2 regions of the Bacillus sp. T3 genome follow, and region 1 is predicted to be linked to the other one. Evidence: predicted binding sites of a transcription regulator. Region 1 holds the regulator's gene; the other holds the start of a gene.
The links. Region 1 encodes LexA, which represses DNA repair genes until DNA is damaged. Its sites were predicted from a motif close to CGAACATATGTTCG; they were not measured.
Positions count from the first base shown of each region.

Region 1 (7,385 bases):
TGTTGCATAAAGTGCACCTTGAATCGCAAATGCTGATAATCCAAGGGCATCAAAAAAATTGCCCCAACGCTGCCAATGGCGCAGTAATTTATTCGGGAATAGAAAAATGATCGTGATTGATAGTAAAGCAACAGTAAAATAAATTCCTTGATTCCATAATGCAGACACAGGTAAGCCAATTAGAAGGTTGCGGATGGCCCCACCACCAAATGCGGTCACGATTCCTAATATGTAAACGCCCAATATATCATATTCTTCTTCCATTGCAACAAACGCACCACTTGCTGCAAAGGCGATCGTGCCAATCATACTTAATACTTCCCAAGTCATCCGATGTACAACTCCTGTGCCTTAAATTTTTATAAAAATATGACAATATCGTGAACTCTGCTCAACAATAAAATTTTATCATGGAAAAAGGGATTTTCAACTGTTTTCTTAGTGAAATTTGTAGAATAATGAGAAATTATGGTATTGTAATTAAATTTGATAGAATAAGGATAGATCATACAGAAAGAAGGTATGCGATTGGAACGACAAACAGAGCTTGAAAAAGTCATATTAGTCGGCTGTCAAACGTCACAAGTTGATGATCTGCATTTTCAGTATTCACTGGACGAACTGACCTCCCTTACCGATACGGCAAAAGGGAAAGTGATGATTTCGTTAACACAAAAGCGTGATCGAGTCCATCCAGCCACGTACATAGGTAAAGGGAAGCTAGAAGAGTTAAAGGCATTAGAGGAAGAGCTTGAACCGGACGTTATTATCTTTAATGACGAACTGTCACCGAGCCAAATTCGAAACCTTTCCAGGCAATTTGAGGCCCAGGGTTATTGATCGAACCCAGCTCATTCTTGATATTTTCGCGCAACGTGCTCAATCAAAAGAAGGGAAATTGCAGGTTGAACTTGCACAGCTTCAGTATATGCTCCCAAGGCTTGTTGGACAAGGAACGCAATTATCCAGATTAGGTGCAGGAATTGGAACACGGGGACCAGGGGAAACAAAACTCGAATCCGATCGCCGTCATATTCGCAGACGAATCGATGATATTAAGACGCAGCTTACCGTTATCGTTGGGCATCGTGACCGTTACCGTGAAAGACGGAAGAAAAACAAAGCGTTTCAAATCGCCATTGTAGGTTATACAAATGCCGGAAAATCGACTCTTTTTAATCGGTTAACCGAGGCGGAGACGCTTGAAGAAAATCAACTTTTCGCCACACTGGATCCAACAACAAGGAAAATGATTTTACCGAGTGGATTCACAACGCTAATAACCGATACAGTTGGGTTTTTGCAGGATTTACCAACAACTCTAATCGCAGCATTCCGCTCGACATTAGAAGAAGTCAATGAGGCAAGCCTTTTGCTCCATGTGGTCGATTGCGCTAATCCGGATTATTTTCAACATGAAAAAACGGTTCAGGAATTGCTTGAGGAGCTTGATAACGAGCATTTGCCACAACTGACTGTCTATAATAAAAGAGATCTAATGCACGATGATTTTGTTCCAACGGCCAAGACGGAAACCATCACGATTAGTGCGTTTGACGAAAGTGATCGTCAAGGATTGAAGCAAAAGGTTGAAGAGCTGGTGATAGGGATGATGGAAGCCTACCATGTGCTGATTCCATCAACGGAAGGAAAGCTTCTTTCGCAATTAAAAAACGAAACCATTTTACGAGAACTCGTTTTTGAAGAGGAAAAACAGATGTATACTTGTAAGGGGTTTGCCTACACAGACCAACAAATTGCTGGACAGCTAAAAATATATTCAGTCTAAGAAGATAGGGGAAAGTACATGTATCAACAGCTTGCGCATGGGGAACGATTACAAGCGTTAGTCAACGAAGTCGAAGCGCAAATCGCACCCATCCACAAACAAATTGAGGAGCGAATTGAATTCAACCAATTTCGCGTCCTAAAAAGTTATCAAAATAACAGAGTAAGTGATTCTCATTTTATCCCGTCGACTGGCTATGGGTATGATGATATCGGTCGAGATACGTTAGAAAAAATATATGCAGAAGTATTTGGAGCAGAGGCGGGCTTAGTTCGTCCGCAAATCATTTCCGGGACACATGCTATTTCCATCTCATTATTTGGAATTCTAAGACCTGGTGATGAGCTCCTCTACATAACTGGTAAACCGTACGATACATTAGAAGAAATTGTAGGTATTCGTGGAAACGGAGTCGGCTCATTAAAGGAATTCGGAATTACTTATCAAAGTGTTTCGCTCACCGACGCGGGAACCGTAGATTTAGAGGCTGTCGCTAAAGCGATTGGGCCGAATACAAAGATGATTGGTATTCAACGTTCAAAGGGATATGCTACAAGACCATCGTTTACGGTTGCTGAAATTAAAGAAATGATCTCATTCGTCAAAGAAATTAAACAGGATGTAGTCGTGTTTGTTGATAATTGCTACGGCGAATTTGTTGAAGATTTAGAGCCTTGCCACGTCGGCGCGGATTTAATGGCTGGTTCATTAATCAAAAATCCTGGTGGCGGTTTAGTTAAAACTGGTGGCTATATAGTAGGAAAGAAGGAATTCGTTGAGGCATGTTCTTATCGAATGACATCACCTGGGTATTGGTGCAGAAGCGGGCGCATCATTATACAGCCTTCAGGAAATGTATCAAGGCTTCTTTCTTGCACCGCATGTAGTCGGTCAAGCACTAAAAGGAGCTGTATTTACTTCAGCCATGCTGGAGAAGCTAGGAATGAACACGCAACCGAAATGGAACGCCATTCGTACGGATTTGATTCAATCGGTTCAATTTGATGATCGCGATAAAATGGTGGCCTTTTGTCAGGCAATTCAATTCGCGTCACCAATCAATTCACATGTGACGCCATACCCGAGCTATATGCCGGGTTATGATGACGATGTAATCATGGCTGCAGGTACCTTTATCCAAGGAGCAAGCATCGAACTAACTGCAGATGGTCCCACTAGACCACCTTATGTTGCTTACGTCCAAGGTGGATTAACCTATTCACATGTAAAAATTGCGATATGCACGGCATTAAATCAATTATTCGACAAGGATTTTATTTGAAAAATAAAAAAAAACTGTTTTTTCGACGCAATTAGTGTACAATCATATCGAAGAAATCATTTTTAAAATTTAAATAATTATAGTGAAAATTATGTGATAAAACCTAACGTTGAGTTGACAGAAATTCTAACGCGAAATATAATATAAACAAGAAGTAGGAAAAACCAAGGAGGAGAAATTGATTGAGCGGAAGTCAAATAAGACGCACCATGCCTTTATTTCCCATCGGCACAGTTATGCAACTAACCGATTTATCCGCCCGACAAATTCGTTATTACGAGGAGCATGAACTCATTTCTCCGGCCAGATCTGATGGGAAAAGAAGAATGTTCTCACTCAATGATATTGACAAGCTTCTCGAGATTAAGGACTTAATTGATCAAGGTGTAAATCTTGCGGGCATTAAGCAAATTTTTGCTAAAAATAATTTAGAAGAAACTCAAGCAGTAACGAAAGAAACTGAAAAAGCAAGACGAGAGCTGTCTGATAATGAAATCAGAAAGCTGCTTCGCAATGAATTGCTACAAGCGGGACGTTTCAATCGCGGTCCTCAGAGGCAAGGTCATATGTCGCGCTTTTTTCAATAAATTTTAATAGGTTTAAAAGGGAGGAAATACGGAAATGGCAAAGTATACTAAAGATGATATTTTTAAATTGGCTAAAGAAGAAAACGTAAAATTTATCCGTCTTCAGTTCACGGATATCCTTGGAACAATTAAAAATGTTGAAATCCCAGTAAGTCAGCTTGAAAAAGCACTTGATAACAAAATGATGTTTGACGGATCTTCAATCGAGGGCTTTGTTCGTATCGAAGAGTCTGACATGTACCTTTGTCCTGACCTAAACACTTGGGTGATCTTCCCTTGGACTGCTGAAAAAGGTAAAGTTGCGCGTTTAATCTGTGATATCTATAATCCAGATGGAACTCCATTCGATGGTGACCCACGTAACAACCTTAGACGTATTCTTGCTGAAATGAAAGAATTAGGCTTCACAAACTTCAACTTAGGACCTGAGCCAGAATTCTTCTTATTCAAGTTAGATGAAAAAGGTGAACCAACTCTTGAATTAAACGATAATGGTGGTTACTTCGACCTTGCTCCAACAGACCTTGGCGAAAACTGCCGTCGTGATATCGTTCTTGAGCTTGAAGAGATGGGCTTTGAAATTGAAGCGTCTCACCATGAGGTAGCTCCTGGACAACACGAAATCGACTTTAAATATGCTGATGCATTAACAGCTTGTGACCAAATCCAAACGTTCAAGCTAGTTGTTAAAACAATTGCACGTAAGCACGGCTTACACGCTACATTCATGCCAAAACCATTATTCGGTGTTAACGGTTCTGGTATGCACTGTAACTTATCACTATTCAAAGATGGCGAAAATGCTTTCTATGACACAAGCAAAGACCTTGAATTAAGTGAAGTTGCAACACAATTTATCGCTGGTGTAATCAAGCATGCTCATAGCTTTACAGCTGTTACAAACCCAACTGTAAACTCATATAAGCGCTTAGTTCCTGGCTATGAAGCACCTTGTTATGTTGCATGGTCAGCTCGCAACCGTTCACCACTTATCCGTATCCCAGCATCTCGCGGATTAAGCACACGTGTTGAAGTGCGTAGCGTTGACCCAGCTGCTAACCCATACTTAGCAATGGCTGTATTATTAAAAGCTGGTCTAGACGGAATCAAAAACAAATTGACTCCTCCAGCTCCAGTTGATCGTAACATCTACGTTATGACAAAAGAAGAGCGCGTAGAAGCAGGAATCGATGATCTTCCAGCAACTCTATTCGCTGCATTAGAAAACCTAAAAGCAGACGAAGTCATCGTATCTGCATTAGGTGAGCACATCCTTGATCACTTCATCGAAGCAAAAGAGATTGAGTGGGATATGTTCCGTACGCAAGTACACCCATGGGAAAGAGAACAATACATGAAAATGTATTAATCAATAGAAAAACCGAACCAGGCCATTGGCTTGGTTCGGTTTTTTTATTAGGTAATAATAAGCGGAGAAATTCGGTCTAATTTAAATATAGGCAGTTTAAAAGTACAGATATAAGAGGAGAAATTCCCTCTAATGTATGTAGAGAATGATTAAGAAGCGGATATAAGGGGAGAAATTTCCGTTAAGTGCTCTAATAAAGACAAAATCCAAAGATTTCGATTATATAAACGGAATTACTCCCCTTATTTTAAAGGAAATATTGGTATTTCCCAATTTAAACGGAAAATTTCCGTTTATTTTTCAAACTCCACATCCACCAAAAACCTGCCCCTATAAAACAAAAAAGCCTCAGGACAATCATCCTGAGACCCCAAACGCTATTTTAATAGACTAGTGAATATGACGATATACACCGATAACTTTACCCAGAATCGAAACATTTTGCAGAATAATTGGTTCTAATGATGAATTTTCCGGTTGAAGGCGAATATAATCTTTTTCTTTGAAGAAGCGCTTCACTGTCGCTTCATCATCCTCAGTCATCGCAACGACGATTTCACCATTTTGTGCTGTTTTTTGCTGTTTTACGATAACATAATCACCATCAAGTATTCCCGCTTCAATCATACTATCACCCATAACTTCAAGCATAAAAACCTGCTCATCTGAAGGGGCTAAACGATCAGGAAGAGGGAAGTATTCTTCGACGTTTTCAATTGCCGTAATTGGCACCCCTGCTGTAACTTTTCCGACAACTGGTACATTAATGACATTGCTTCTTGGGATGTTATCTTGTTCGTCGATATCGAGTATTTCAATCGCGCGAGGTTTAGTAGGATCGCGACGAATCAATCCTTTGCTTTCTAATCGGGCTAGATGGCCGTGCACAGTTGAGCTAGAAGCTAGACCGACAGCTTCACCTATTTCACGAACGGAAGGTGGATAACCTTTTTTTCTAACTTCATCTTTTATGTAATCTAATATATTTTGCTGACGCTTCGATAACTTTGTCATTCTTCCCACCTCATATGGTTTTCTACTTGACCACATTATAACATAATTTCTCATACTGATACAAACATAAGTTCGAATTTTGGTTGACACAAACAAGCGTTCGGTTTATACTTTGAGTAGAACATATATTCGATGGGGTTGGGGTGCTAATGTTGATGAAAAAACTTTGGGAACGATATTCTTATGTTATTATTTTAATTGCTATTAGTTATGCTGCTATATTTACTGTTATACATAAATTAGATAAAACGGATGAATTCATAAATATTACGGTTCAGCAAGGCGAATCGCTTTGGGAAATCGCAGATAAATTCTCAGATCGTCACACTATGTCAAACTCGGAATTTGTTTCTTGGGTTAAAGAGGAAAATGGTATTGAAGAGGATGCGATCCATCCTGGTGATTCACTGGTCATTCCGGTAGAGGGTACAGAATATGAACCAGATGTGACTGTGCTTGCTGGTGAGTAATTATAATGAGGTATAAATCATGAAAAAAAATGCAATTATATATTGTCGAGTAAGTACAACAAAGGATACTCAAGAAACATCATTGGCCAGGCAAGAAGAGGAATTAATTGCTTTAGCCCAACAACACGGCTTTCACATACATTCTCTTATTAAAGAGCAAGCAAGTGGGTATGATTTAGAACGCGAAGGGATATTAAAGCTATTATCTTTAATAAAAGAAACAAATATTGATGCTGTTTTGATTCAAGATGAAACGAGACTTGGACGAGGAAATGCAAAGATTGTTCTTCTTCACTGCATTATGAAAGAAAATATTAAGCTCTATTCCGTAGACCATAATGGAGAATTGCAAATATCAGAATCAGAATCAATGGTATTAAAAATTGTGGGCATGGTCGAGGAGTACCAACGGAAATTACATAATATTAAAATAAAAAGAGGGATGAATCGAGCGATTAAAGCCGGATATAATCCTCAGAAAAATCTATCTAATCAAGGAATTAACTCAGGTCGAAAGCAAAAAGAAATACCGATTGAAGAAATAGTAAGATTGCGGAAAAATGAATTAACCTTTGCAGAAATTGCAGCAACGTTAAGGGGCTTCGGATTTAATGTGTCAAAAGCAACTGTACATCGTCGATATCAAGAGTATATGGAGGAAATGCAAAGCCAAGAGGTACCACTTGTCAAAAATCAAGACATTTAGTATTATGGCATTTAGTTGACAGTTTTAAAAAAGGAGTACTGTGATGCAACTAAATGAATTAATAGCTAGAATAAATGAACTTGCCAAGAAGAAAAAAACAACTGGATTAACGCTGGAAGAAGCTAAGGAGCAATCAAAGCTTCGAGCAAAATATTTGGAAACATTCCG
Region 1 covers NZ_CP137761.1:3,438,765-3,446,149, reverse strand. Annotated here, with positions in the region: gene RGF10_RS17645 (trimeric intracellular cation channel family protein) at 1-330, opposite strand, end outside; partial or broken gene hflX (GTPase HflX) at 523-1,789, shown strand; partial or broken gene RGF10_RS17635 (aminotransferase class I/II-fold pyridoxal phosphate-dependent enzyme) at 1,808-3,071, shown strand; gene RGF10_RS17630 (MerR family transcriptional regulator) at 3,254-3,658, shown strand; gene glnA (type I glutamate--ammonia ligase) at 3,693-5,027, shown strand; gene lexA (transcriptional repressor LexA) at 5,418-6,041, opposite strand; gene RGF10_RS17615 (cell division suppressor protein YneA) at 6,197-6,511, shown strand; gene RGF10_RS17610 (YneB family resolvase-like protein) at 6,531-7,217, shown strand; gene RGF10_RS17605 (DUF896 domain-containing protein) at 7,261-7,385, shown strand, end outside.

Region 2 (7,385 bases), 530 kb from region 1:
TCTACGGCTAACAAATACTTGCTGTTAAAGGCACCTTTTATTATTCTAAAAAATAAAAAAACTCGCCCCCGTACAAGGGACGAGTTTGCGCTCGCGTTACCACCCTAATTCCGCATCAAACAATTTCCATGCGGCACTTTAGCCTACGTACTATCATACGTGTTCCTTTGTAACGGGGGAATAACCGTCAAAGCTTACTATTTTCAGCTTTGCATCTCAGAGATGATCTTCGGAAAGGTACTGAACATCGACTTTCAACAAGTGCCGACTCTCTTTAGAACAGCGGTCCCATCTTACTCTTCTCGTCATCGAATTATTATTTAAAAATAATTTATCAAAGTCGTATTGTGCTGTCAATATTTTTTGATAGTTTTTAATTATGGATTAAGTTGCAACGCCCTGGAAAAAAGTCATTTTGTCCATAAGCATTGCTTATTCATTATTAAACAGTTTAATAGTATAATATGTCGTGTCGATAAGTATTTTTCACATACTGTAATGGGTTCCTTTATGTATAATAAAACAATTAAATAGGAACTTTCTTATTTACTTGTTCAGTATAAAATATTATTATTTTGAAATATTACTAGGTGGTGTAAGCGGAAAAATGGCAGAAATGGTAATGAATAAGCAAGCCTCTGAATTTAAAAAAGGTTTGCAAGCAGGTCTAAGCATCGCAATTGGCTATTTTCCGATTGCATTAACGTTTGGTTTGTTAGCCAAAACGACAGGATTAACTTTAACAGAAACAGTGTTAATGAGTTTGGTTGTTTATGCTGGTGCCTCACAATACATAGCTTTGAGTTTAATTTCTTTGGGGACAGGGTCTTTCGAGATCATCCTTACCACATTTATTGTGAATATTCGTCATTTTCTGATGTCTGCATCACTCAATGAAATGTGCGAAGAGGACCAAACAAAAAAGAAAGTCGCTTATTCATTCGGGATTACAGATGAAACGTTTTCGGTCGCAGCAACAAACGAGAATAACGTTACGACTGGATATATGTTTGGTTTAACGATCATTGCTTATTTAAGCTGGGTCATTAACTCAGGTGTTGGCTATTTGCTAGGGTCAGCTTTGCCTCAAACGTTGCAAGAAAGCATGTCTGTTGCGCTTTATGCGATGTTCATCGGTCTGTTGGTTCCTTCGTTAAAGAAGAGTGTCAAAGTTGTTTTGTTAGCGGTCATGTCCGCTTCATTTAATACAATTTTTACTATTGGTGAATGGCTTTCAACTGGTTGGTCGATTGTGGTTTCAACGCTTCTATCCGCTGTCATAATTGAGATTGTCAATTCGTTCAAACTAAGACAAGGGGGCAGGGGTATTGAATAATCACATCATCTGGATGATTTTTGGGATGGGAATTGTGACTTTCATTCCAAGAATGCTTCCATTTGTTTTGTTTAAAGGAAAACAGCTACCGCCTTTTATTCAAGGGGTTTTGCGAAATGTACCGTACGCAACCTTAGGGGCGCTCATTTTTCCGGGAGTTTTATTGATTCAGGAGGATGTTTGGTATGGCGTGCTCGGAGCTTGTGCGGCCTTTTTGGTTGCCTTTCTTGGGGCTAACGTTATTATTGTCGTGTTAGGCTCCATCGCTGTCTTAACACTCTATTCGTTTTTGTTTTAAATACATGTCCAACTAAAAGAAACTCGTCATTCTTTGATGGGTTCTTTTTTGTTGTTTCTGTTCTAATTCATCTGTTTCTTACTAAACATAATAAAGAAAGGTTGTACAAAAAGGGGAAAGGGAATGGTTCGAAAGCTTGGCGTGTTCTCAGTTCTTTTATATGCCGTATATGGTTTACTGGCTTATCTATATTTATTTTACTTTTCTGATACAAGCCTACCCTTCGAATATCAAAGCACTAAAGCAGATCCAGCTACATTTCTAAATGGAAGAGAGCTCATGTTGACAGAGGAGTATTCCAAAACACGAAATTTGCTCTTTTTCTTGTCAACGCCACTTGAGTGGTTAATTTATTTCTTGATTTTATTATTAGGCTTATCGAAAGTGTTTAAAAATTGGGCTGACATTTCATCAAAATATAAGATTGCTCAAAATGCTATTTATTTGTTTTGGCTGTCGCTTTTTGCTTATATTTTGACTTTTCCACTTAGTTACATTAGTTATTCCCTTTCGAAAACGTACAATATTTCTACCCAAACATTTGCAATGTGGATGAAGGATCAACTGATTGATTTTTGGATTAATTATGCCACGATGTTCTTAGTTGTCGTTGTTTTATATTGGTTAATGAAAAAAAGTGTAAAACGTTGGTGGCTGTATGCATGGCTGATATCTGTTCCTTTTTCTTTGTTTTTGATGTTTTTGCAACCTGGTTGTGATTGATCCATTATATAATGATTTTTACCCATTAAAGGATAAAGAGCTGGAAGCAAAAATCTTAGACCTCGCAAGCAAGGCGAATATTCCAACTGAACACGTTTTTGAAGTTAATATGGCTGAAAAAACCAATGCATTAAATGCTTATGTAACAGGAATTGGTTCGAATTCACGGATTGTTTTGTGGGATACCACATTAAATCGACTGGATGACGATGAAATTCTATTTATCATGGCTCATGAGATGGCCCATTATGTGGAGAAACATATTTATATTGGTATTGCTGGGTATCTCCTTATGAATTTGATTGGACTATACTTAGCATATAGGATCATGAATTGGGCTATTCCTAAGTGGGGAAGGGTTCTAAAAATAGATAGTGTCAATGATATTCGCTCATTACCGTTTTTCTTGATGATCCTATCGATGCTCATGTTTGCATCGAGTCCATTAAGTAATTTTGTATCTCGTTATCAAGAAACACGGGCAGATCGCTATGCTATTGAAATGACAGGAAATACCGATGCTGCAATCAACTCATTTCAGGAGTTAACAAAGGCTGGTTTAAGCCAAGTAAATCCACCATTGTTGGTTAAAATATTCCGCTACGGGCACCCGACAATGCTTGAACGAATCTCTAGGCTCGAGGAATATGACACAAAGCACCAACAACGATAACAATAATAAAAATGAAAACCCCTGTCGTAATGGACAGGGGTTAATTGTATGTAACAGTGCCCATCAGCTTAAACGTCATAAGTCAAGCGCATCTAAAGGCACATTAAGCCTCTCGATGCGCTTATCTTATGTCTTTTGCACTAGATATGGCGCTTGAACTAATCGTTGTTAAGTTCCAAATTGCTTGTTTAGTTCACGATATTTTGTTGATAAGCTAAGAAACTCTTCTTGGTTGCGGTCATCAATGGCCTGATCGATAAGGGATAACAATTTTTCCTTTTGTGAAGTTAAAAGCACCTCGGACAGTAGCATTTCAATGTACAGCTCCAAAACAAAGGACTCACCAGACTTTTGTTTATTCATGGCACCAGATTTCATTAACTCTGAATAGGATCTCTCTTTCATTGTAATCACCCCTGCAACCTTTTTACTATTATATGGAGTTTTGACAAAAGAATCAATTAAAAATTTTGAAAATTAAAAAAATATTAATGCTGTTTTATGAATAAACCAGCACCTTTTATTTTGTGAATAATTTAGCAATTTTGTTTTGTGTGAATAATTTAGCAATTATAGAGAAAAAATGATAAAACTTTTGTTGGAAATGCTATGATGTCGGTAGCTTTAAAAAAAGGAGATGAAGAAGTTGAGTAAAAAAATTATAATGATTGAAGAATTTAAGCCGCCATCGATGATTCAGGAATGTAAGTCTCCAATTATGATTAAGGATTATGAAATTAACCCCCATTCAATGCTAATCATGCCTATTCAGTACGGAAGTAAGCTTTATTCAAGGATTATTGAGCTTGAACGGGAAGTGATTGTTCCGTTTCGACCTTCAGTGGTTATTGACAAAAGCTGTAAGTACTTTGGTTCTAGTCTAAGTGGAAGATTAAATGGAGCTAAACATCTTACAGGCTACACACAAAAAGTTCCAATCACCATAGACCCCACGAATAACATTATTTTCTTGCCCACACATTCATCCACCAACGAGCAATGTCATTGGCTTGCACTTCGGCATTTCGTGAGCCTCAAATCTGAGACTTCAAGTAGTACCCTTGTAACCTTTTCCAAAAACAAATCCTATATCATTCCTTGTTCTAAGTGGTCCCTTGGGAACCAAATAGGACGATCAGCTCATTTTTGTTTTATGTTAGATCGGCAGTTAAAGAATAATTTTTAAAGATCTATACGGTAATATATATTTCTATAGAGACTCAAAAAAAGCATGCTATGTCATGCTTTTTTTCGTTTTTAATCACCGGCACTGGAAATATGTCGGCGGTACAAGTAGTACTCTAAGAGTTCTTGAACTTTGTTTCGGATTCTTGGGTTAAAATAATTATGGTGTTCCTCATAACCTTTATAAAGAAACATAAACATTGTAAAAGTTTCATCACGATTGATTTCTTCTACTTTTAGTTGTTTTAGCCTCATTAATCGTTTGACTTCAGCTAGTTCTCTTTGGATTACTTTTAGCGTTTCTTCCACCAATATGGTGTAAGGTTTTTTTAGCTTGAAGGAACTGTTATCGATAGCAGTGAGGTCTCGGTTTAGAATTGTGACGACCATTGGTAAATAAATGGCTTGTTCCATCAAGTCTCTTTCTTCCTCTGGAATTCTAGTCATACCCATTCTCCTTTAGGAAAAAGTAGAACATTTGTTCTTATTTATCATATTAAAAACTCCATCCAAAATCAAGTGTTTCAGTTTTTTTGTTTAAATAAAAAATTTTCAAAAAAAACAGGAAACAAAGAAACAAGTAAAGAAGTCATTAAAGAATAAAAAAACGAAAGGGCATTTAAATATGAGATTAGAAAGAAATCAACAGCGGAAGAGAAAGCTAAGGCTAAAGAAAAAATGGAAAGCAGTTCTCTTCTTATTACTTGTTTTGTTCCTAGGAACCGTTGTTTATTCCTATTTTCAGTATAAACAAGGAGTATTAGTTTCCGGGGATAAGGCTAAAAATGAAAAAGAGAAGTACCAGTTTAACGGTAAGCGGGATCAATTTGGTGGTACCAATATTCTTTTGATTGGGAGTGATGCCAGAGAAAACGAGAACTCCCGTGCGGACACAATCATGATTGTCCACTATCATCCGGATCATAAAACATTTAAATTATTATCGATTATGAGGGATTCATATGTTGAGATTCCCGGCCATGGGACAAATAAGATCAATGCAGCTTTTGCCTTTGGCGGGCCTGAATTATTAAGGCAAACGATTAAGGATAACTTTAATCTTGAATTACAATATTATACAATTGTTGACTTTCAAGGATTTGTCCATGTAATTGATGAAGCATTCCCGGATGGAGTGAAGATTGATGTTGAAAAAAGGATGGACGAGTATATTAATGTAGCGCTTGATCCAGGGGTTCAACGACTGGATGGTGAGAGCTTGCTAGGTTATGTCAGATTTCGTCATGATGCCATTGGTGATTTTGGCAGAGTACAACGACAACAAAAGGTGGTAAAGGAACTAGCGAAGCAATTTACTAGTGTTGGAACCATTCCGAAGCTCCCAAAATTAATCGGAGTTGTGACACCGTTTGTCAACACGAACTTATCCACAACCAATATGATCTCGATTGGGACAGACTATATGACGAAAAAAGAAACAATCCAAACAATGAGGATTCCTGTTGATGGTGCTTACGAGGATGAGCGGATAAGTGGAATTGGAGCTATATTAAGTCTTGATTTTGAAAAAAACAACCAAGAAATTTACGATTTTTTAAAAGAATAGGTGAAACGGTTCAATTATTTTATTTAAATAGAAATAAGTGTAGAATAGGTTAAAAGTGGAATGAAAGGTTGTACGAGGGCAATTTCCAGATTTTCGTTCGAGCTGAAGCGAACACGCAAGGAGACACTTGAATGGACTTTGAAATGTTAAAAGAATGGTTTACGATGGAAAACATTATGAAATTAATTAATGAGTACCGATCTTTTGGACCGCTACCAGGGATATTATTACCAATGCTTGAAGCCTTCTTTCCATTTTTACCGCTTGTTCTATTCGTTATGGCAAATGCTAGTGCTTTTGGACTTTGGTTAGGATTCTTATTTTCTTGGATGGGAGCTTGTGTAGGTGCTCTCCTCGTTTTTTTGTTTTTTAGAAGGTTTGGTCAACAGAAAATTCTACAGTTTTTGCATCGCCATCCTAGTGTGGAGAAGTTGATGAAGTGGGTCGAACATCATGGATTTGGTCCGATTTTTCTTCTACTGTGTTTTCCTTTTACTCCGTCTGCAGTCGTTAATATTGTGGCTGGTTTATCTAATGTTAGTATCGGCCAATATTTATTGGCAGTGGTCGCAGGAAAAATGGTCATGATTTTTACGATAAGTTTTGTAGGCTACGATCTTAATGCGTTGGTCACTCAGCCTGTTCGCACCATTATCGTTACCTTTATTATTTTTCTGCTTTGGTATGTGGGGAAAAGAATAGAAGTAAGATTGAATAAAAGTGTGAAAAGAGAACATAGTGGTGGATAGAGCCTGAAAGATTCTAATGGGAATGGAGGAGATTTCATGAAAGAGGAATTAAAAAAAGAAAGCATAGAATGGCTAAAAGCACTAGTGATTGGGATCATGATTTTTGCCTTCATTCGAACTTTTTTCTTTTCCAATTATGTGGTTGAAGGCGAATCGATGATGCCAACTTTAGAGGACGGCAATAAACTAGTTGTTAATAAAATTGGCTACCAAATCGGTGATTTGGACCGGTTGATGTTATCGTCTTTCATGCAAATGAAAAAGAGGATTATGTAAAACGAATCATTGGACTCCCGGGCGATAAGATTGAATACACCGAAGATCATTTATACATTAATGGAAAGAAAGTGGAGGAACCTTTTTTAGATATATATCGAAATCAGCTTGTTGATGGCAGACTTACTGGGGATTTCACTCTACTTGAAGTGACTGGTGAGAAAACCGTACCAAAAGGAAAACTGTTTGTTCTCGGAGATAACCGACTTGGAAGCTGGGATAGTCGACACTTTGGGTTTATCTCAGTTGAACAGGTTGTAGGAAAAGTGGACTTGCGGTACTGGCCATTAGAGGAAGTAACCGTATCGTTTTAACAAAGCAGCACTGGAGAATATCCGGTGCTGTTTTTTAATGAAAACAATTTTCCTCACTTGTTTCGACCACTTTTTCAAATCACATATGGTACGATTATCTAATATTTTGAAAGTTGAAAGAGGGGAAAGGGTTGAATTCTATTCCGCTTATTCAAACAAAGATCATGCTTCCTGCAACTAAAAATTCGGACATACGGAGAGCCAAGCTGACAAAAAAATTAAATACATTCAAACGGTATCCGTTAACGATTGTCCATTCCTGGA
Region 2 covers NZ_CP137761.1:3,964,905-3,972,289, reverse strand. Annotated here, with positions in the region: T-box leader at 73-318, opposite strand; gene RGF10_RS20285 (AzlC family ABC transporter permease) at 608-1,336, shown strand; gene RGF10_RS20280 (AzlD domain-containing protein) at 1,329-1,634, shown strand; partial or broken gene RGF10_RS20275 (M48 family metallopeptidase) at 1,758-3,030, shown strand; gene RGF10_RS20270 (IDEAL domain-containing protein) at 3,199-3,435, opposite strand; gene RGF10_RS20265 (competence protein ComK) at 3,677-4,216, shown strand; gene RGF10_RS20260 (YhjD family protein) at 4,288-4,662, opposite strand; gene RGF10_RS20255 (LCP family protein) at 4,841-5,782, shown strand; gene RGF10_RS20250 (TVP38/TMEM64 family protein) at 5,914-6,531, shown strand; partial or broken gene lepB (signal peptidase I) at 6,568-7,121, shown strand; gene RGF10_RS20240 (winged helix-turn-helix domain-containing protein) at 7,371-7,385, shown strand, end outside.
Region 2: a site for LexA is predicted at 4,687-4,700, ahead of RGF10_RS20260 (YhjD family protein). Genes of this name have one in related genera too.